4 regions of the Solibacillus ferritrahens genome follow, and region 1 is predicted to be linked to each of the others. Evidence: riboswitches for the same ligand, from Rfam matches in the RefSeq annotation. Region 1 holds a riboswitch; each other region holds the start of a gene.
What was found. A riboswitch is a leader RNA that binds a small molecule or an ion and turns the genes downstream of it on or off. The one in region 1 is predicted to bind thiamine pyrophosphate.
Positions count from the first base shown of each region.

Region 1 (5,715 bases):
TACACCTAAAACGGGTGAGTTAATGGAAGATACATTAGCTAACATTGAAGAAGTTGAACAAGAATTAATTAAGCGTAAAGATATCGATATTTTACAATTATCGGTGAATACTGAACCTTCAACAGATGCAGCCTCAATGATGACTGGCGGCGGTGCTGGCGGTGGTTTAATTTATGCGATTTTCGATCCGGATATGGATGATTTCCCTGGAGCGAAAAAAGAAGTAGAAGACTATATCTTCAACGTTGGCCAATCAGGTGAATGGAAAACACAAAACTTCGCGATGGGTATGTCATCGAATGAAGTAAGCTATACGTTATACAGTGAAGACTTAGATAAGTTAAACGAAGCTGTAGCTCAAGTGGAAGAAGTATTAGTGGATATCGACGGACTAGATGAAGTTGAATCAAATGCTTCTGAGCCTTATGTAGAAAATGTCATCAAAGTAGATCAACAAAACGTATTACAATACGGTTTAACTACTGGACAAATTTTAATGGCTTTACAAACAAATACAGCAAAAGAAGTATTAACAACTGTTGAGAGTGATGGTAGTGATATTAATGTTGTTGTACAACGTGAAGCAAGATCTGCAGCTGCTGACATTGATGAACTATTGGAAACACCAATTCAAACTGCAACAGGTCAAACAATGAAACTTGGTGACATTGTTGAACTTGAAGAAGGTACTACATTAAATTCTTTATCTCGTCAAAAAGGCGAATACTTTGCGACAGTATCTGCAACGATTACAGATAAAGATATTTCGAAGGCTACATCTGCAGCAGACGAAAAGATTGCTGATTTAGAATTACCTAAAGGTGTTACGACTGGTGTAGGTGGTGTTGCGGCTGATATGACTGAAACATTCACTCAATTAGGGGTAGCGATGATTGCAGCAATTGCCATTGTATACTTCATCTTAGTTGTAACATTCGGTGAAGGTTTGGCACCATTTGCGATTTTATTCTCATTACCATTTACTGTGATCGGTTCATGGATTGGGCTATTCGCGACAGGCCAAACAATTTCTGTATCGGTTATGATGGGATTACTGATGTTAATCGGTATTGTTGTCACGAACGCTATCGTACTTGTTGACCGTATTATCCGTATGGAACATGAAGGTATGAATATGCGTGAAGCAATATTGGAAGCTGGGGCAACCCGTTTACGACCAATTTTAATGACCGCGATTGCAACAATTGGTGCGATGTTACCAATGGCATTCGGTGGTGCTGGTGGCGGACTAATATCTCAGGACTTAGCCGTAACAGTAATTGGTGGTTTATTATCATCAACAGTATTAACATTAGTCATCGTTCCGATTGTATATGAAGTATTATCGAAAATGCTGAAGAAAAATCGTAAAGATGTAAAAGACAATTAATATGGGCGGCCTGTAGGAATAATATTCTTACAGGCTGTTTTTTATTGTACAGTTAAGGGTAAAGAAGTTAAGTTTTAAAGACCTAAGCGGGAGGGATTTCATGAGAAAAATATTGCTTTTTAGTTTTATATTTTTTGCAACAGCCATTTTTCATCCAATGACTACAAATGCTGCTACAGAAAAGATTGACCTTGGTAAGTACCCAGTACAAGTAATCGCAAAAAAGGATACGGAACTAAAGGATAAGAATGGGGCTGTTTTAAAAAGAGTAGCAAAAGGGGAAAAGCTTTTATTAACCGGGATACAAGGGAAGCAAGGTATCGTAAGAAATTCTTCTAAAACAGCTTTCCTTACTTTAACTGATGTTCACTATGCTCAATTAGTTGACGGTTCAAAAATGTTAACATTTGATGAAATAGCCTCTAAGTTAAAAATGATTTCCCTGATGTATCCTTCACTTACGCAATTACAGGAAATTGGACAATCTGTTGAAGGGCGCTCTATCTATTCAATAAAGCTCGGAACTGGTAAAAAGGAAGTTTTATTTGATGCGGCATTTCATGGCCGGGAACATATGACGACGAATGTGCTGATGGAAATGATTGATACATATTTAAAGGCCTACGTGAATGGCACGAAGATAGAAAAATATGATGTGAAAACGATATTAAGTGAGGTAAGTATTGTGTTTGTACCAATGGTTAACCCAGATGGTGTAACACTTTCACAAGGTGGAAAAGTGAAAACATCTATGGCCAAGTTGAGAGCGATGAATGGGAGCTCCAATTTTAATCGTTGGAAAGCAAATATAAATGGTGTCGATTTAAACCGTCAATTCAATGTGAACTGGCAATTAATTAAAATGACAAAGCCTTCGTATAAAGAATATAAAGGAAAAGCGCCGAATACAGAGCCTGAAGCACTTGCAATGAAAAGACTGATTGATCGCGGCAATCACTTAGCCTATGTATCTTATCATTCATCCGGTCAAATTATATATTGGAGTCGAGCGAAGAACCAATTTGAACGTACGAAAAAGCTAGTAAAGGGAGTTTCTTCAATTACAGGCTATAAAATGATGCCTGTAACAACAAAAAACGAACCAATTGCAGCTTCTGAGGACTACTTCACAAAAGTTAAAGACCGACCTGCGATGACGGTTGAAATAGCACCATATGCCGGTGAAGCTTCGGTACCACTGAAACGCTGGAACAATGTTTGGAAGCAAAATAAAACTGTCGCACTATACGTAGCGAATGAAGCGAGAAAATGGTAGGTAGTAGGAAATAATTTAAAATACCATTGCATTTATTCAGAATTATCAGTAGACTAGTAGTAATTAAATGAATTTGCAGGGGGACACGTAAGTGTTGAGAAGGTAAAACCTGACCCTTAGAACCTGTTCCGTTAACACGGGCGTAGGGAGCAAAATGTACAAGCTAATAATCGTACGTGGCGCTCTCCATCTTTTTGGAGAGCTTTTCTTTTGCAAATTTTTTAATTGCGGGGGGACACAATTGTGTTGAGAAGGTTAAAACCTGACCCTTAGAACCTGACAGTTAATACTGGCGTAGGGAGCAATAAGTGCGTACATATGCACTTTTTTAGGCATCTCTACTTTTCGTAGAGGTGCCTTTTTTGCTTACGCCTCCAAGGAGGAATTAGGATGGATTTTTGTGGAGAAGTAAGAAAGCAAACGGAATATTATTGGGAGGCCAGTTTGAAGCATCCATTTGTACAAGGTATTGCTGATGGAACATTGGAGCTGGAAAAGTTTAAATTTTATATGCTGCAGGACTCATATTATTTAAAGCATTATATGAAACTACTTGCGATGCTGGCGGCAAAAGCTAATGAGGATGAGGATGTAGCTTATTTCCTGGAAACCGCGAACTTTATCCGGGAAGCAGAGTTAGAGCTACACCGTTCGACTTTTAATGAGTTGCAGGTTACGCCTGAAGAAATCAGTAATTTTGAACCAGCACCTGCAGCGTACAATTATGTCAGTCACATGTATCAAGCATTTTATACAGGGATGATTGCCGACGCATACGCTGCGATACTACCTTGCCCGTGGTTATATCAGGAAATCGGAGCCGCATTACGAAAAGCAACACCGGGTGTTAAGTTGTATCAGCAGTGGATTGATTTATATGCCTCCGCTGAGATGGAACAAACAATTGAAAAACAAAAGGAAATGATGAATCGATTTGCACAGATGCCAGGAAATGATGAACGTGAATTGACAGCCCATTTCAAGCGCAGTTGCTATTATGAGTGGCAGTTTTGGGAAATGTCCTGGACTTGTCAGGATTGGCAACAGGAAGTGTATAGGAATGAGCATGTTACGAACTTGTAAACATCCTGGAGGGGCGTAGTTATATGAAGTTAATGGCAGTAACAGATGATAGTCAGCCAATTTTAGTATTAGCACAAAAAATCATTCAAATTCAGCAAATCGTGGATTATATCCAAATACGTGAAAAAACAAAAACAGCAAAAGAAGTGGTGACTTTACTGGAATATTTGGATAAGGGAGCTGTCCCGAAAGACAAAATCATCGTAAATAGTCATTTGGATATTGCCTTGAGCAACGGTATTCAAACGATTCATTTACCGGAGAGAGGCTTATCGGGACAACAGGTTAAAGATCAATATCCACAACTTCGAATAGGTAGATCGATTCATGATTATGTGGGCGCCATGGAGGCAGAGCGGCAAGGGGCTGATTATGTTCTTTATGGACATTGCTTTGAAACAAACAGTAAAAAAGGAAAGGTTCCAAACGGTCTTTCTCCCATACATGAAATGAAAAAGAACTTAAAAATTCCCGTCTTCGCGATTGGTGGGATTCATGTGGATCGAGTACAGGCACTCCTAGATGTTAAGGCAGATGGGATAGCGGTTATGTCCGGTATTTTTTCGGCAACGCATCCATTTGCAGCAGCACACCAATATAGGGAGGCCATTAAAGATGCAATCAAGCTATGACGTAGTCGTAATTGGCGGAGGGATTATTGGAAGTGCGATTGCCTATTATTTAGCAAAGGATCAAGTCGAGGTAGCCGTCCTTGAGGAAAGTCGAATTGGTCTAAAAGCGACAAGTGCAGCGGCGGGTATGCTTGGTGCACATTCGGAATATGAGGGCGATGGAAAGGACTTCTTCACTTTTGCGAGATACAGTCAGGCGCTCTATTCGAAGATACAGGATGAACTATACGGGCTAAGTGGCATTGATATTGGCTGCAAAAAGGGAGGGATTTTAAAGCTGGCCTTTTCTGAACGTGACAAGAAAGAATTAGGGACAATACTCGCACTGCCTACTGTGACATGGCTTGAAGCAAATGAAGTAAAAAATCTAGAACCCGATGTTTCCCCGCATATAATAGGGGCTGCCTATATTGAAGAGGATACTAGTGTACTGCCGTATCGTGTATGCCAGGCTTTTTTTAAAGGGGCACAAGTTTACGGTGCATCCATTTTTGAGCATACAAAGGTGTTAAAGATTCAAAAGCAGCAGGATACTTTTCAAATAGATACAACACTAGGAATGATCAAAGCAAAACGAGTTGTCATTGCTACGGGTGCTTGGAGTAATCCCTTTTTTCAGCAGCTAGGTATAGAGCAGCAAATAACACCGGTCAAAGGGGAATGTATTGCTGTTGAAGGGAGAAGCACTTTATTAAAACATACTATTTTTCATGATAAATACTATATCGTTCCTAGAAATAATGGGGAGCTAGTTATTGGCGCTACTATGAAGGGAAATGATTGGTCAGAACACGTAAGCCTGGATGGCATGGAAACATTAATTCAAAAAGCGAAGGAACTCTTTCCTGCAGTTGGTCAGATGAAGATTAATGCTGCCTGGTCAGGATTGCGTCCACAAACATTCGATCAAAAACCGTTTATAGGCTTTCATCCACATGATGATGCGATATTATTTGCAACAGGACATTATAGAAACGGGATTTTATTAGCACCAGCAACAGGTGAGATGATTGCGAGCTTCATATTAAAAAAAGCTGTAAAAAAAGAATGGGTCGAGGCTTTTCAAATGAATCGACCGAACAGGAGATGAGTAAGCGATGTCTATTACAGTGAATGGGAGAAAGCAACTCGAGCTTTTTCAAAATGTTCAGCAATTACTGAAACATTATGGCTTAGAAAATCGCATTGTTGTCGTAGAGGTTAATCAGGAAATTGTTATGAAAGAAAACTATGAAATGACGAGCTTATCAAAAGGTGATGTGGTAGAGATTGTTCATTTTGTTGGAGGAGGATGAAATATGTTAAAAATTGCAGATCGCACGTTTCAATCCAGA
Region 1 is NZ_JAXCLE010000023.1:4,212-9,926, reverse strand. It holds gene SNE38_RS16945 (efflux RND transporter permease subunit) at 1-1,390, shown strand, start outside; gene SNE38_RS16940 (M14 family zinc carboxypeptidase) at 1,491-2,666, shown strand; TPP riboswitch at 2,734-2,832, shown strand; TPP riboswitch at 2,886-2,984, shown strand; gene tenA (thiaminase II) at 3,057-3,749, shown strand; gene SNE38_RS16930 (thiamine phosphate synthase) at 3,773-4,381, shown strand; gene thiO (glycine oxidase ThiO) at 4,365-5,471, shown strand; gene thiS (sulfur carrier protein ThiS) at 5,479-5,676, shown strand; gene SNE38_RS16915 (thiazole synthase) at 5,680-5,715, shown strand, end outside.

Region 2 (5,715 bases), on a different contig from region 1:
AAGATACCAAAGGAAAACTCTCTATTTGTTTGCAAAAGATGCATGCTCTCCAATATTTTCTTGTACTGTGTCTCTTCTGTATAAAATTCATCCCGATGTAACGGTTCATATGTTGACCAGTAAAACTTATTATCTACTAATAGCTTTGTCAATGCTCTTGCATCAGACAGGGTAAAAGTACGCAATGAACATTGTTGCCCAATAAGTTGAACCATTGGACCCTCCTTCTTTTGAAATAGCTTGAATAAGCTTTTCATTTAACTCACCTACATTTCACAGCCAAACTTATTTATCCGTTTATGACTTTTTCTTTTTTTGCTTTGGCTGTATTTCTATAAATTCAGGCAGTGTACTTTCTGCTGCTTGTTCATTATGATTTTCAAAAACATTAGTAAGTTGAAGACCCCGTTTTGTTATTTGATTCTCAATTTGAGCAACAGCTTCTTTTAGCACTTGTACTCGTGCATAAAATTTATCGTTGCCAGGAATTAAACACCAAGGGGCATTTTCTGTATTTGTTTTAGCAAACATCTCATCTGCCGCTTCTATATATAAATTAAACTTTTCACGATTTCGCCAATCTTCATCTGTTAGTTTCCATGATTTATACGGATCTTCCGCTCTTTCCATGAAACGCTTCAATTGCTCATCTGCATCTATATGAATCCAGAATTTAACTATAATATAATCTTCATCTGTTAATTGCTTTTCAAAACCATTAATTTCGTTATACGCCCGCTGCCATTCATGTTCTTTTGCAAAGCCTTCGATGCGTTCCACTAATACACGACCATACCAGGAACGGTCAAAGATGGCAATCTGTCCATGCTGGGGTAACTTCCTCCAAAATCGATGCATATAATGATAACGCATTTCGTGTGGCTGTGGTGCGGAAATTGGCGAAACGATTAATCCACGGGGATCAATGTGTTCTGTTAATCGCTTAATGGCCCCCCCTTTTCCTGCTGCATCCATTCCTTCAAATACGAAGATGAGACCGATTTTATTGTTGTATAAAAATTGCTGAATATTAAGCACTTCATACTGCAGCTCTTTCAATTGCTTTTTGTATAGCTTCTTATCCAATTTTAATGTTAGATCCAAATCATTTAGTTTCTTCATTCAACGGCCTCCTCTATTACGAATCCTTACATATATTTTACTTGAAAGTGTATGAAAATGGTAATTGTTGTTGTGATTTATTTGAATCGTTTGATTATTTTATGTTGATTTAAACACCCGCTAGAACAAAAGTAAAAAACGTGGCCGCATTATATGCTTCCACGTTTTCTAATTAGTCTTCTAATGTTGTTAAAATAATTGGTTTGTCTTTTGTTACAATAATTGAATGTTCAATTTGAGCGACTAATGATTTATCCGGAGTGACAAATGTCCAACCATCCCCAGATTCGACAATATGCTCTGCCTTTGCTGAAATGAATGGTTCTACTGCTAAAACCATCCCTTCCTTCATAATTGTTGTATCCCAGGCATCATAATAGTTTAATACGTGGTTTGGCTCTTCATGCAATGATTTTCCTAAACCATGCCCCGTTAAGTTCATAATAACCGTTAGGCCATGATCACGCGCTTCACGTTCAACTGCTTTACCAATTTGATTTAATTTTGAACCTGCTTTAACTTTTGTCATTGCACGTTCAAATGCTGATTTTGCTACAGCACAAAGCTTTTCTTTATCCTCGTAGCCTTCCCCGACAACGAAGGAAATACCAGTATCTGCAAAATACCCATCCAATGAACCTGATACGTCAATGTTGACAATATCGCCTTCTTGAATCACTTTACTACCTGGAATACCGTGTGCCACTTCATGATTCACTGAAATACAAGTATAGCCAGGGAAGTCATATTCACCTTTTGGACCTGAAATTGCGCCAGCCTCGGCAAACATTCGCCCTGCAATTTCATCCAATTCTTTTGTTGTCACGCCCGGTACTGTCGCCGCTTTCATCGCTTCACGAATTTCAGCACAAATACGTCCTATTTTTTTAAAAGCTTTGATTTCTTCTTGTGTTGTAACAATCATGTGTAACTTCCTTCCTCTAAACAATGTCTACCCTTAACTATAACATACTTAAAATCGGTTGTAAGTGTTCATTGTTTTTTTAAATGATGTGTTTAAATCCAGGAATTATGTGCAAAAATGAAGTATAGATTAGAGTACATTTATAATAAAAAAACAAACTAGATTTGAAGATGGCAATCCGCACTTCAAACCTAGTTCTATATTAATAATTAAACTTATTGTACTTTTTGCAATAAACGTGGTGCAGACGTGAATAATAAGATGGCAATAATAGCTGTAATAATTGTTGCTGGCAGCATGTAGGAACCGTTGTAAATAATGGAATACATCCATACGTTATCGTCGCCTGCAAATTCCTTAAAGAAGACAACTCCGGCAAGTAAGTGGCAAACGAATCGTAAAGATCCACCTAATAACGTACCTATTACAATGTAAAGCGCCATTTTTGTTTTATTTAGTGATTGCGTTGCTTGTAATAAAGGCTTTCTTATAATTGCCGCTAAACCTACTACAGTAAAAGCAAGACCATAATCAAGAATTGCCTGAAGCCAGTGGACAATATAAGCTCCAAACATCATCTGCATTATTCCGATTAGTAGGCCAGTTGCAAGACCTGCTGTTAACCCCCAACGAATTGCCATTAAAATAATAGGAACCATTACAAAGCTAATCGATCCACCTTGCGCCCACATTTTAAATGATATTTGATCCAGCACCAGTCCGACGGCAGCGAAAATCGCTATTTCCACCATCATAAGTAATCTCTTTTTGTCCATAACAATGCTCCTTTCCTTTTTCCGATGTAACAGAAGTGAAGAAGGAATAGAAATCCATCTGCAAAAATAAAAAAAACGATAATCAGGACAAAAGCCTGACTATCGTTTGAACAGTCGGTTTCTATCCACATCCCTACGCAAGTGCTAACTTACAGGTTCAAAGAGTCAGTGCAATTACGTGCACAATCTCAGCCGACTTACTCGGCTCCCCTTGTGGTACATCTAAATAAATATTGTTTGAACAAATTAATTGTATCGAATATTTTTCCAACTTTCAACAGACGATTTTTTTGTAACTAAATTCTAGACCGTTCGTATACATACAAAGGAGTGAATGAAATGGATCAATCAAAAGGATTAAGTGCATTAAGCTATTTAAGCTTTTACTTTGCACCCTCTATCTTGCCGTTCATTATATATGTTGTTTCAAAAGATGATTTTGTAAGGGAGCACTCGAAAAAGGCTTTTATTACCCAACTTATTCCGATTGCTTTTGGTGTTTTGTATATTATTTACTTTTTTATTTCGCTATTTTTGACTCATGAAACTTTGGCGATACAGGATTTCTTTGTAAGTTCGCATTTTATTGCCCTTGTTGCTTTACTGATTATCTTTTCAATTACGGGAATTTGGAATTTAGTGAAAGCTATTAAAGTTTTACGTTAATGTTTATGAAAGCTCCTTAATTGGGTATATTTCTTATACGAAATGATATTCGTTAAGGAGTGTATACGTATGAAACTAAACAAACTTGTTAAAACAGCAATTAAATTCGGTCCAATACTTTATCCCATCATAAAAAAAATGATGGATAAAAAATCTACTCCGCAACGTGCAACAACTACACGACGAGCTACAAAGCGTTAACACAAAAACACATTTCACTCAGTCTTTCGTGTGAAATGTGTTTTTTTGTACAATCATTTATTTAATAATAATTTCTGTTTTACTATAGCCTTCTTTTAGCTTTTGTACTTGTAAAATGGCCGGCATCGCTGCTTTAAGTTCCGCGACATGTGAAATGACACCGATTAAGCGACCCGTTTGCTGTAGGTCAATTAAAATATCGATAGCGCGTCGTAATGCTTCTTCATCCAACGTACCGAAGCCTTCATCGATGAACATAGTATCAATATGCACACTGCCCTGAACACTTTGAATAACATCCGCCATTCCTAAAGCTAGTGAAAGCGAAGCATTGAATTTTTCACCTCCGGATAATGTTTTAACATCGCGTGTTTGCCCAGTGTTGCTATCATATACATCAATACTTAACCCGCTTTGTGCATTTCCTTCTTTACGACCCGTTGACTTTAAAAAATACTGACCATTTGATAAAACACGTAGTCTTTCATTTGCAGCTTGTGTTACTTTTTCTAAATAGCCTATTTGCGCAAATCGTTCAAAAGAAATTTTCGCTTCATTCTGTCCACGAATTAAATCATATACATGTTCGACTTGCATTAATTTTTCTTTATAATCTTCTATTTGTCGAGCTGATTTTTCAAGCTTTTCTAAAGTTTCCCCACACTGTAATGCGTAAGAATGGACTAATTTCACTTCTGAATATTGGGCTTCTATTTGCTCATTAAGCAGCGAAATCTGTTGCTCAATAGCCTTCAAATCCACCAATTCTTTTCCCTCTAACATTTGTTGTTCTTCTGCAATTTGCACTGTTAAAGTATGGACATTTTGCTTATAGCTCTCTAATGTTTCCTGTATTTGTTGTTGAACCTGCTGAGATAGTAGCGCTTGTTTATATGCTTCTATATGGAAGCCTTCTTGTAAGAGTGCAGACTCAAATGCAGATTGCGCTATTTTACTTTCCTGTTGTTTCTCAGTTAAATTCTTTGTAGCATGCTCATAATTCACTTCACATGTCTTTTCTTCCAATTGAATATTTTGCAATGCTTCCAATGCCTTTTGTATCGCTTCTTTTAAATGACGATATTTCTGCTGCAGGCTTGTCAACGCTTCCGTAACTTGTTGGACGGTTGAAAACTGCGGTAGTAAAGACTTTTCACTTTGCTCAAGCTTACCCTTTTCTTGTGCATATTGTTTATCAATTTCCGATACATACTGCTGCCCTTTTTCAATTCGCCCTTGGAGCATTTCTTTACTTTGCAAAATCTGTTCCAAATTTTTCTTTTCCATTAATAGTTGTGCTTGTTGCTGTTTTTGCATCGATAATTGGTTCGTCAATACAGATAGTTGCTGTTCGTATTCGTGAAGCGATGAAGGTTCAATGCCAAGTTGCTGAAGTACCTGCTGCTTCTCGTTCAATGCCGCTTGCTCTACTTCTAATTTCGAGCTTACTTGGTAAAAGTTCTGCATAGCACTGTCACTTTCACGGCGTAGTGCGGTCAATTCATTATCGTCAACTTCCAATGCTTCACTGCTATGGATGGCTGGATGTTCTGTGCTTCCGCATACAGGACACGCCTCCCCGTGATGAAGGGAAGTAGCGAGAAATGCTGCATGATTACTGCGAATCTGTTGTTCCAGCTTCTGTAATCTTTCCTGAGCAAGATTTGCAATTTGCTGCTTTTCTGCCAGTGTTTTTGTTAATGCTACCTCGCTAGATTGGAGCTTTAAAATCTCCCTTGCTAGCTCAATTTTCTTGGTCAACATTGCATGAGCTTCAAATGTCTCCTGGTACGTAGCTACTTTTTCTTCCAGTTCATTTATAATTATCCGCTGCTTCTGTTGCTGTTCCTTTAATGTAATATCCTCTTTTTGAAGTTTTTCAAATAGTTGTTTTGCATTATTTTGATTTTCCTCTATTTTCAAAACGGACTTTCGCTGTTCATCTATCGATTGATAAATCGGTAAAAGCTGCTCTAACTGTGAAATAGATTTTGAATACTCATCGAGTAATGGTTCATGCTGTTT
Region 2 is NZ_JAXCLE010000005.1:166,610-172,324, reverse strand. It holds gene SNE38_RS07115 (GNAT family N-acetyltransferase) at 1-215, opposite strand, end outside; gene SNE38_RS07110 (polyphosphate kinase 2 family protein) at 298-1,122, opposite strand; gene map (type I methionyl aminopeptidase) at 1,295-2,047, opposite strand; gene thiT (energy-coupled thiamine transporter ThiT) at 2,263-2,823, opposite strand; TPP riboswitch at 2,937-3,045, opposite strand; gene SNE38_RS07095 (DUF4870 domain-containing protein) at 3,163-3,489, shown strand; gene SNE38_RS07090 (hypothetical protein) at 3,559-3,690, shown strand; gene SNE38_RS07085 (SMC family ATPase) at 3,748-5,715, opposite strand, start outside.
Region 2: it holds a riboswitch for thiamine pyrophosphate, as region 1 does, so the genes downstream of both, thiT (energy-coupled thiamine transporter ThiT) here and tenA (thiaminase II) in region 1, are expected to answer to the same signal.

Region 3 (5,715 bases), on a different contig from region 1:
CTGTCACATTTAACGTATCGATAAGAAAAAGATTTTCAAAATTCTCCGCTGCAATTAACGCACTTTGAAATGATGCAGAAGCTTTAGACGTATACCCAATATGAATAATGATGCTGTCAGGAAATTCCGTTCTAATTTTAGTAAATAAATCCTCATATTCATGTACATTTGTTGCTGCTGTGGAAGGAATTTTTTTCGTACGGCTATGATAATCAAAAACTTCCTCTACAGATAACTGACCATCTAAATAATCTTTTCCCTCCATAATGACATGCATCGGTACTACTTGAATTTGATGTTTTTCAACCAGGTCTTTCGGTAAATCCGCTCCACTCTCAGTCGATAAAATAATCCTTTTCATTGTATACCCCTTCCGAATTACATACCCATTCAATGTATTTACTTTTTATTTAATTTAAATATACACTAAGAGGTTAAATTATTCAGTTAATTTTCAGAAAATTAACTCGATAGTCTTTTATAGCTTAATCGGAGGCCAATGCTGTAATAACTGCTCCGACCGTTTGTATCCAAGCACCAACTGCATTCATTACTTCCCCTTCACTTGTATTAGTATCAGCAAAAACTTCTATTACATTGCCTATTAACTGAATGATATTTCCTGTATTTGCTATAGTCTGTAGGAGTGTCAGTTCCCCTTCCGTATTAATCGTAATTCCTACCCCTACTACTTGAAGTAGTGTACCTTGCTTTTGTAACAGTTGACTTGATTGTTCGTTCTCTGACAGTATCCCTGCTACGACAGCCAAATTTCCTATAGCTGAAAGTTGACCACCAACCACATCTAATACCGCGTTTTCTGTCTCCACTACAATTGCGCTTCCGCCGGCTTGCAGAATATTTCCGATTACATTGAAGTCTGTCAGTGTTTGCTGAGTAAAAAAGGTTGAAGGTGTACTCCCAATTGCCGATACAATTGTTCCGATAGCCACAATCCAGTTTCCTGCTACCGCCGTAATATTTGTTTCACTAGAGCTACTACTTTTATTATTGCTATTCGAGACATACCGTTTCTCATTTTTGCTGCGGAACATCAATTTATTCCATTTATCCATAGAGGTCCTATGTTCCTCTTTATTATCGCTGCCATTTGGGTTGTTAAGATTCATCAATTTTCTCCACCTACTATTCATTAGTAAGGAATGCCCTGTACCAAATTGTATGATAAACGACTTTTATTATGCTGATATGAAGGTTGTGCATTCCTAGCGACAATAAGCTATATAATGCAGTGTATGAAATTACAAATTGATTGGTTGGACCTGTAATAACCAAATAGTAGGGGAATAAGAGTAAGAGAATAATTGTGATGGCAATAGCTTGGGATTATTAAAGTTGGATGTAAGAAGGAATTCTTATATACGTCCTCAAGGGAAGCAGTCATTGCGTACTCTCCTTAATCTGATGTTTTATATTAATTTGGATTTATAATTGTTCCAGGTGTTCACTAAATTTGTTGCTTCTTGTTTTGGATTATCGGCCTCCGTGACAGCAGATACTACAAAGAAACCGTGTGCTCCAGTTTGTGCTAGGGTCGGAATATCCGCGAGCTTTACACCCCCGCCTACGACTACGGGAATTGAACTAAGCTCAGCAACTTTCGCAATATCGTCAATACTTCTCGTAATCACTTTTCCGTCTTCCCCAATTCCGCAATCAGGTTTTGTTGAGGTCTCATGTAACGGCCCTACGCCAAAATAATCAAGTTGAGAGACATCCTCTGTCTTAATATAGTCAAATAATTGATCAACTCGAGCAGATAAACCGATAATAAGATCTCCCCCTAAATATTCACGACAAACGTTCACCGGTATATCTGTTTGTCCTACATGAATGCCGTCAACTTTAATCCCTTGCGATCTAGCAGCTAAAACAACATCTAGACGGTCATTTACAAGCAGTGTCACTTCCTGGGATTTTCCAGTCTCTTCAATGACATCTGCTGCTTGACGTGTTAATTGAATTAATTCTCTGGCAGAAGCGACTTTTGAGCGTATTTGGATGCAAGTGAATCCTGCCTCTACTGCATCTTTAATAATTGATACAACTGGACGTCCTTTTGTATTTTCGGGACCTATAACTAAATATGCTGAAATATCAAGGTTCTTAATGTTTCTCATATTATCCTCCTAAAATATCATTCACTTTATTTACTTTTGTATTGATTGTATTTGTGTATCCCGGACGGATATCAGCTTTCAACACCACTTCCGTTCGAATTCCTTTTTCGGCAAGGATAAATGTCGCTTCTTTTACTACTTTCATTACTTCATCCCATTCGCCTTCAATTTCTGTAAACATGGCTGTAGTGTGATTAGGTAGTCCTGAATCTCGGATAACTTTCACTACCTCGGCTATTTCCTGAGATAATTCATCTCCTACACCAAAAGGCGCAATTGCAACTGCTACTAATGTATTCACGATTTAAACCTCCTCCAAATCAAATGGGTTGTTTGCAATCTCTTCAGCTGTCGCTTTATATAATTCATCTAAAAATTGTACTTGAAAACTTCCGGGACCATCTACTTTAAGTTCAGCTCTTTTTCCCGCTAAGTTGTACACAGCAGAGGCAGTAAGTGCTGCAATAAATGGATTAGCTGCCGCTGCATACACAGCTGCAACTCCACCTAACGAGCAACCTGCACCCGTGATTTTTTCCATAAAATATGACCCTCCATAAGAGATAGCTATAATAGATCCATCTGTTATTAAATCGGTTTCCCCTGAGACAGCAACCGCACCCCCTGTCCACTTTGCAAGAGCAATTGCTGCTTTTTTAGCCGCATGTACGGAATCAGTAGAATCAACACCGCGCACATTTGATTCATCTGTCCCCCCATCTAATTCCCATAAACCTGCTAATGCGATAATTTCTGAGGCGTTACCTCTAATAATTGTCGGTTTAAATACTTTAAATTGTTTTAAAAGTTGTGTCCTTAGGGAGCCAATACCAACAGCAACGGGATCTAACACCCATGGCTTTCCTGCTTCATGCAATACTTTTGCTACATGGGGTAATGTCTTTTCATAAATCGGTAGAAGTGTACCAACGTTGACATATGTAGCTCCTCCGGTTTTTGCCAAAAACTCCGCTTCATCCGGCAAATATACCATAGCTGCAGATCCGCCAACAGCAAGCTGAGCGTTTGCCACTAGATTAATGGTTACAGAGTTCGTAATAGAACCTGCCATCGGATTTATCTGTTTTACCGTTTCAACTGCCTGAATTATTTCACTTTGAATCTCCTGTTTAATACCCATTTACCAAACACCTTTCTATTAACATTCTGAATACGAACAAATAGAATCACAGGACAGAGGCTTTCGATATGAATTCACTTAAGCATGCGAAAATAAAAAAGTGCTCTCCCATTTAAATAAAATTGGGAAAGCACAATTCAAATTATTGCTTAAAAATATAATGAATCGCTTCCCTACACCAGTGTTAACTGACAGGTTCAAAGAGTCAGGTTTTAACCTTCTCAACTCAAAAGAGTCCCCCCGCAATATATGCTATTTTGTTTGTTCCTCCATATTATCAACAGGTATGTTGAATGTCAAATTCATACATTTAGATTGCTCACTCAATCTAAGCTACACCCACATTTTAAAGATTCAATAACACATCGAATTAAAGTATGAATTGCATATTATTTGGAAAAAATAAAACAATAAACTTATTACATCATTTGAACAGGAGTTAAGAAAATGGTCCAATCTTCAAATGAAAAATACAATAATCCCCTATATCTCGATGGCCAATTAGATGAAAATATTACAGTAATAAAAAAAATACTTGGAAATTCTTCAGATCTTATTATCCGAAAAAGCAGAATTGGCCGGTTGAACCATCCTTTTGCTTTAATTTATATAAAAGGGCTTATAAACGAGGATTTATTAAATAAAAATATATTAAGAGTTCTTGAATTAAACAGAAAACATATTCACTCGAATTTGTTTGATCATGTCTATGAAGAAATAATCGCCATTGCTGAAATCAACAGATCGAAGGAAATGAAGCAGGTAATTAAAACGCTTTTAGCCGGCGATACAGTTTTCTTACTGGAAGGTGTAAGTGAAGCCGCTCTTATCGGAACGAGCGGAATGGAATATCGTGCCCTTGAAGAGCCGCAATCTGAATCAGTTATTCGAGGGTCCCGAGTAGGGTTTATAGAGAATTTTAAAATTAACCTCTCGCTCATTCGCCAGGAAATCAAAGATCCCAATCTTCGAGTCGATATGATGGAAGTTGGCACACATTCCAACCAGAAAATTGCCATTTGTTATATTGATGGGGTTGTAAGAGAAGATCTTTTACAGGAAGTTTTGCGTCGCGTTAAAACAATTGATATTGATTTCGCACCGGATTCTGGATTTATTGAACAGTGGATTGAAGATAATCTTCTGTCACCCTTTCCACAAATTTTAGATACAGAAAGACCGGATAGGGTGGCTTTCAATATATTGAAAGGTAAAATAGCCATTATTGTTGAAGGGTCACCCTTTGCTCTTTTAATGCCTATCACTTTCGGGGATTCATTAAAGTCAATAGAAGACTATAACCAACGTTGGTTAATAAGTTCATTACTTCGATTATTGCGCTTATTCTCTTTCTACATGACTATATTTTTACCAGCCCTATATGTTGCATTAATTTCATACCATCCAGAATTAATTCCGGCTCAGCTATTATTTACAATAACGGCAGCTAGGGAAGGGATTCCATTTCCGTCCTTAATTGAAGCTTTAATCCTCGTCTTTTTTTATGAAGTATTGCAGGAGGCTGGAACAAGACTCCCCTATAAAATCAGTCAGACAATTGGGATTGTAGGCGGTATAGTTATTGGTCAACTTGCCGTTATGGCGGGTATTGTAACCCCCATCATGGTTATAGTTATTTCTTTAACGGCCATTTGCGCATTCACCATACCCAATTACAGCTTTGCGATTGGCTTGCGAATAGTTCGCCTCGCTACTATATTTGCTGCGGCAATTTTAGGGCTATACGGAATTATTTTAGTGTTTATTATGATTTATGTTCATCTTGCCAACTTAAAAAGTATTGGTGTTCCATATACACAATCCTTTTCTCCCGGCAACTTATGGACCCTTGAAAATATTGTCGTAAGGGCTCCGATTACAGTATTGTCAAAACGCTCATTTCAGCCATTCCTGAAATCGAATAAGAAAAAGAAAGACGGAGGATCAGTGAAGTAATGAAACTTTATAAAAACAATGAATCGATTCAAGATAAAGACATTATGTTTGCTGTTGCTTCGAATACGATTAGTATTACAATTTTATTTTTGCCTCGGTATATAACCGAACATACTGTATCTTCTGATGGCTGGATAGCAATTTTATTCGGAGGGTTGATCGCGCTTCTTTTAGGATGGATTTTAGCAAAAATAGCCGTATCCTTCCCAAATGAACCCTTTCTCTCTTTTGCCTCCTATTTAGTATCAAAGCCAGTGGCAGTCATACTATGCTTTATTTTTGTTTTTCAATATATTATTATCTCTTCCTTTCAAATGAGGGAAATGGCTACCCTGTCTCAGGAGTACTTTTTTGATCGTACCCCATTGGAAGTTGTCTGTTTAGCGTTTATCCTTGTCGTTATATATGCAGTATCTGGCTCGAAGATGGCCATTTTCAAATTAAATATTCTCTTTTTCCCTTTTGTTGTCGGCGGAT
Region 3 is NZ_JAXCLE010000005.1:110,480-116,194, reverse strand. It holds gene SNE38_RS06855 (DegV family protein) at 1-361, opposite strand, end outside; gene SNE38_RS06850 (DUF6944 family repetitive protein) at 486-1,130, opposite strand; gene SNE38_RS06845 (thiamine phosphate synthase) at 1,431-2,141, opposite strand; gene SNE38_RS06840 (MTH1187 family thiamine-binding protein) at 2,143-2,442, opposite strand; gene thiM (hydroxyethylthiazole kinase) at 2,446-3,282, opposite strand; TPP riboswitch at 3,435-3,534, opposite strand; gene SNE38_RS06830 (spore germination protein) at 3,730-5,238, shown strand; gene SNE38_RS06825 (GerAB/ArcD/ProY family transporter) at 5,238-5,715, shown strand, end outside.
Region 3: it holds a riboswitch for thiamine pyrophosphate, as region 1 does, so the genes downstream of both, thiM (hydroxyethylthiazole kinase) here and tenA (thiaminase II) in region 1, are expected to answer to the same signal.

Region 4 (5,715 bases), on a different contig from region 1:
CCATCCGTCAAAAAAATTGCCAGTAAATGAATCCAAAAAGTACTTTACTTTAAGAATAAATGAAGTAATTCGTACCATACTAAATTGGATTTCACTTTAAACATAGGGAGGCGGAACGAATGAGCAAAAAGGGTGCATTAGATCCAAAATCTCAAAAAATCCACCAGAACTGGACAAGAAATAAGCATCAGAAATCTCAGGTTAATGGTCAAACAGAGGTTACTCTGCAAAACCAAATATTGAGAATTAATGCGAAAGCTAAACAGTTTTAACCTTTGTTAAGAAGTAAATCAGGCCTTCACCAACAGTAATATTCTGTTGTGAAGGCCCTTTTACTTATTACTTAAAATTTCTTTGCAGCGTTACTTTTACCCTTTTCTACAAGGCGATGTAGTTCATTTAATTCATTTGCGATTTCTTCTCTCATTTTGTTTGGAGCAATTTTTTCATTCTTAGGTGTTTGAGGTAACGACCTCTTATTAGTTCCTTTACTTGTGCTGTCGTCTCGGCCCATTTCGTATTCTCCTTTCAATTGGATTCCTTCTTAATATGGCATTAGATAATTTTTTTATCACAAAAAGTAAGGAAGTAAATGAAGATGGAAAAGGCATAAAACCCCCAATACTGAGCACATTAAATCAGTAGGAGGTGGATGAATATGAGCAAAAACAACAAAAAGACGTTGAACGAAAGAACACATAACCCTTATGCTACTTATAAAGAATTGCATCATAATAAGACAAGTCATGATCGAAATCCAGAAGATAATGTAGCTGAATTTGCAGAAGAATTTGATGCTAAACTCAAAAATAAAAATAACAAAACAAATCACGATAAAAACCAGCAGTCCAACAAAAAATAAGTATAATTATCACTTTCTTTTCAAAATAAAAAAAGAGCCTTATTTATTTTAAAAGGCTCTCTAATGATTTAGCGATAGGAAAATCTATCCTATATATACACTTTCACATGTTCCGGCTACAGGTTCATAGAAGCAATGTTGTTTAAATTGCCCTGTAAATGGTTGCCCATACCATGTCGGAGGACATTCACCAGACGGATTAAAATACCACAGGGCATATTTTGCAGGATGTTCTCTCCAATAATCTAAAGCTTGTCGCGCCAATCTTTGTTCAGTAGGTCGTGCTCGCTGATAAAACATATTCCCTTTTTGAACAGCTTCAAATGAATAGTTATTTCCTTGTACTTGATAAATGACTTGTTCAATTGTCCTTACATCATTAAAGTCTAAGCAAGAAGCCACTGCACGATTGACAATGACATTCCCAACATATAACATCCCCTGTTTTCCTTCACCTTCAGCCTCAGCTCGCATCATTCTTGCCATCAAATCGACATCTGCGTCTCGATATTTTACTCTTGGCATTTTTTCACCTCACATTTATAGTATGAAAAAGTTTGCTAGGATGCGCATATCTTAATTAGTTTTGTATAAAAATTATTTCAAAAAGTACTCTTATTCATTTATGACTTTTTCTCTCGCATTAATAGAGCATTAAGTTCATAAATTAGTATATAGAAAAAGGAGGACCGACAATTCAAATTCATGTTGTACAGCCAGGAGAATCGCTATGGGGAATTGCGCAAGCTTATGGAACGACGATACAGAATATTGTGGATGCCAATCAAATTCCCGAGCCTAATCGCTTAGTTGTAGGGCAAGCGCTTGTGATTCCAGTAAATGGTCAATATTATATTGTTCAACCGGGGGATAGCTTATGGTCAATAGGACAACGTTTTAATGTGAATTATTTGACACTTGCACAAGTAAATGGTTTATCGCCAAATGCATTATTAATGATTGGAACGCGTTTATATATTCCTCCCGCTGCGAAAACATCTGCTGAAATTTTCGCTTATGTTGAACCAAGAGGCGATGAAGTAAGTGAACTACTAGTAAATCAAGTGCGTGAAACGAGTCCCTATTTAACGTATTTAGCCCTATTCAGCTATGAAGCTGGACGGGATGGTTCATTAAAGGCGCCAGTAATTGCACCATTACCTAGTTTGGCGGCAGAAAATAATGCAAGTATTGCAATGGCGATAACGAATCTAGAAGATTATCAGTTCAGTAGTGAGCTAGCACGTGACATTTTTCAAAGTAAAGCAGTACAAAACTTACTTTTTGACAATATTATTGCAGAAGCAAAAAGAATTGGGAATGTGTCGGATATCCATTTTGATTTTGAGAGAATACCAGGTGATCAAAGGGAAGCCTATAATAATTTCTTGAGAAGTGCGGTAGAGCGTATGCATGCTGAAGGTTATACAGTTTCCACGGCACTGGCACCAAAATCGAGTGCGAATCAGCCAGGGGAATGGACGGTAGGTCATGATTATAGAGCTCATGGGGAAATAGTAGATTTTGTTATGCTAATGACATATGAGTGGGGGTATTCTGCAGGACCACCTCTGGCTGTCTCCCCGCTCCCTCAAGTTGAACAAGTAGTTCAATATGCTTTAACGGAAATTCCGGCAAATAAAATTTTACTTGGGCAAAATTTGTATGGGTATGATTGGACGTTACCTTTTGTGCAAGGGGGGGAATATGCAGAAGCATTAAGTCCACAGCGTGCAATTGAAATAGCCAAACGTTATAATGCTGCCATTCAATATGACTATACGGCACAGGCACCGTACTTTAACTATTATGATGAGCAAGGACGTTCACATATTGTATGGTTTGAAGATGCACGTTCCATCCAGGCAAAATTTAATTTAGTAAAAAGACTGAATTTACGGGGTGTCGGTTATTGGAAACTTGGTTTACCTTTCCCCCAAAACTGGCAACTTATCGGTTCAAACTTTAATGTCGTTAAGAAATAAAATAGGATTAAATAAAAACTCAGATGAAATGGTATATAGCTCATCTGAGTTTTTATAAGTGATGTGGCAATTTACAATCGTACTTTGCATTAGAAAGTATATTATGAATCTAAAATTTTACCATTTACTTGCCATGTAAATTTTATTCTGATACACTCGACGTAATTAAATGCATTTGCAGGGGGACACATTTGTGTTGAGAAGGTTAAAACCTGACCCTTAGAACCTGACCGTTAATACGGACGTAGGGAGCAAAGTACAATTATACATATGTACTTACTAAGACCCCGCGTATTTTACGTGGGGTCTTTCTTTTGCAGTGACACTTAATAATATTTTTATTAGGAGTGGTAAAAATGATTGCATGTACTATAGCAGGATCCGATAGTGGGGGCGGGGCTGGCATTCAAGCTGATTTAAAAACCTTTCAAGAGCTTCGAGTTTTCGGCACATCAGTGATTACAGCTTTAACGGCTCAAAACACAAAAGGGGTGCATGGAATCTATCCTGCTACTGCTGATTTTGTAAAGGATCAATTAAATGCAGTACTCGATGATTTTGATTTAAAAGCTGTTAAAACAGGTATGCTGTTTAATGCAGAAATCGTAGAAACAATTGTCTCGGTATTGGAATCTAAAGAAATACCACTTATTTTAGATCCAGTAATGATTGCAAAAGGCGGGGCTAGCTTATTGAAAGAGCAAGCAACAATAGCTTTAAAGGAAAAACTACTTCCGGTTGCAACGGTTTGTACACCGAATATACCCGAAGCAGAAGTATTGACCGGGCTTACGATCAAAACCGAAGAGGAAATTAAATTTGCAGGGGAATATTTATTAAATTTAGGTATGCAATGTGTAGTGATAAAAGGTGGTCATTTAGCGGGTAAGCATGCGATTGATACGGTGTTTATTCGAGGGGAAAAGCCTTTTAAAATGAAAACAGAAAGACTGAAAACAATTCATACACATGGAACAGGATGTACATTTTCAGCAGCAATTACCGCAGAAATTGCGAAAGGGAAACCATTAAAAACAGCGATCATTGAAGCAAAAAAGTTTGTTCAATTAGCGATTCGTTACCCACTGAATATTGGTCATGGATTTGGCCCTACAAACCATTTTGCCTACCAGGAGCACCGCGGAATTTGCGACGTGCAAGTAATTTAATTAATTTATTGAGTAAATTGTACCCGTTTCTTGAAGTGAATAACTTGTGGCATTTTTTTAACTCTCAAAAAGTACTACTTACCTCGATATAGTAATGTATCAATTTGCTCTTTTCTACTATTCTGGCAATTTAGTATGATGGACTTGTTGAACAATTTAGATAATAGGAGTGAAATAAATGTGGAAAAAACTTTCTGCTTCTGCCCTTACATTAACACTTTTAACTAGTGGAATGGCTGGAGTATCAGCGGCATCTACTTCCAACAATGAAGAAATGACACGTGGAGATTTTGTGAAGGCAGTCATTGATGCATTAGGGGTAGAAGTAGGTTCTGGACAATCCGTTCAATTCAAGGACGTACCCGATTCACTGAAGCCATATATTGAAAAGGCTGTGGAACTAAAGTTAATTAAAGGTAAAACACCGACGCAGTTTGCACCAAATGAAAAATTGACACGCACACATGCCTTCCTTATTGCAGCTAGGGGTATACCGGATGAAAAACAATATTCCGAAAATGTATTAAATCAATTTAAAGATGCGAATAAAATTGGATCTGGGAATCGTCAAGAGATGGCAAAGGCAGTAGAGTTAGGCTTATTAACAGGCTATGAAGACGGGACGATCAAACCGAATGAGTTTGTCACGAAAGTCCAAATGCAAAAGATTCTGCAGCGGTTTTTGGCGGAATATAACCCAGTTGAAGCAAATACGACCGTGGCATTGCGCATTTTAGGTACGACGGATATTCATACTAATATTATGAATTATGATTATTACAAAGATGCGCCAACGAATAGTTTAGGCTTGGCAAAAACTGCGTTGCTCATCGAAAAAGCTCGTGAGGAAAACCCGAATACAGTATTATTTGATAATGGAGATGCCATTCAAGGAACGCCTCTTGGCTCTTACATTCAATCCGTGAAAAAATTAAAAGAAGGAGAAGTCCATCCTTCTATTGCATCAATGATTGCGTTGGATTATGATGCTGCGACTTATGGCAATCATGAATTTAATTACGGCTTGGAATTTATTGATGAAGTAACAGATGATGCACCATTCCCGTATGTCAATGCGAATGTACGCAATGCTTTGACAAAAGAATTAAAGTATGAGCCGTATGTCATGATTGAAAAAGAAGTAATTGATTCAACAGGAAATAGTACGATGATTAAAATTGGTGTAACAGGCATTGTGCCTCCACAAATTTTAAAATGGGATAAAGCAAATTTAGAAGGAAAAGTAACAGTAGATGATTCTGTAGAAGCGGTAAAAATAATCGTTCCACAGATGAAGAAAGCTGGCGCGGATGTAGTAGTTGTACTGTCGCACTCAGGTATGGGTGATGCAACACATGAAATCGGCGAGGAAGATGTATCCTATCTATTAACAAAAATCAGCGATGTAGATGCGGTCATAACAGGACATGCCCATGAAGTATTCCCTGGAAAAGTAGATAGCACTTTAACGAATGTGGATATTGATAATGGAACAATGAACGGTGTACCTATCGTAATGGCAGGTAAATTTGGTAGCCATCTAGGAGTAATCGATTTAGAGCTTGAGAAAAAAGCTGATTCTTGGGATGTGATTTCAGGAACAGGTGCCGTGCGTGAAATTGCAAAAGATAATGAAAATGTAAGCAGTACAGTTGTGGAAAGCGTAAAAGAAGCCCATGAAGGTACAATTGATTATGTG
Region 4 is NZ_JAXCLE010000007.1:152,292-158,006, reverse strand. It holds gene SNE38_RS09240 (YpzG family protein) at 120-272, shown strand; gene SNE38_RS09235 (hypothetical protein) at 344-532, opposite strand; gene SNE38_RS09230 (hypothetical protein) at 659-862, shown strand; gene SNE38_RS09225 (cell wall hydrolase) at 947-1,387, opposite strand; gene SNE38_RS09220 (LysM peptidoglycan-binding domain-containing protein) at 1,558-2,847, shown strand; TPP riboswitch at 3,017-3,115, shown strand; gene thiD (bifunctional hydroxymethylpyrimidine kinase/phosphomethylpyrimidine kinase) at 3,204-4,016, shown strand; gene SNE38_RS09210 (bifunctional 2',3'-cyclic-nucleotide 2'-phosphodiesterase/3'-nucleotidase) at 4,195-5,715, shown strand, end outside.
Region 4: it holds a riboswitch for thiamine pyrophosphate, as region 1 does, so the genes downstream of both, thiD (bifunctional hydroxymethylpyrimidine kinase/phosphomethylpyrimidine kinase) here and tenA (thiaminase II) in region 1, are expected to answer to the same signal.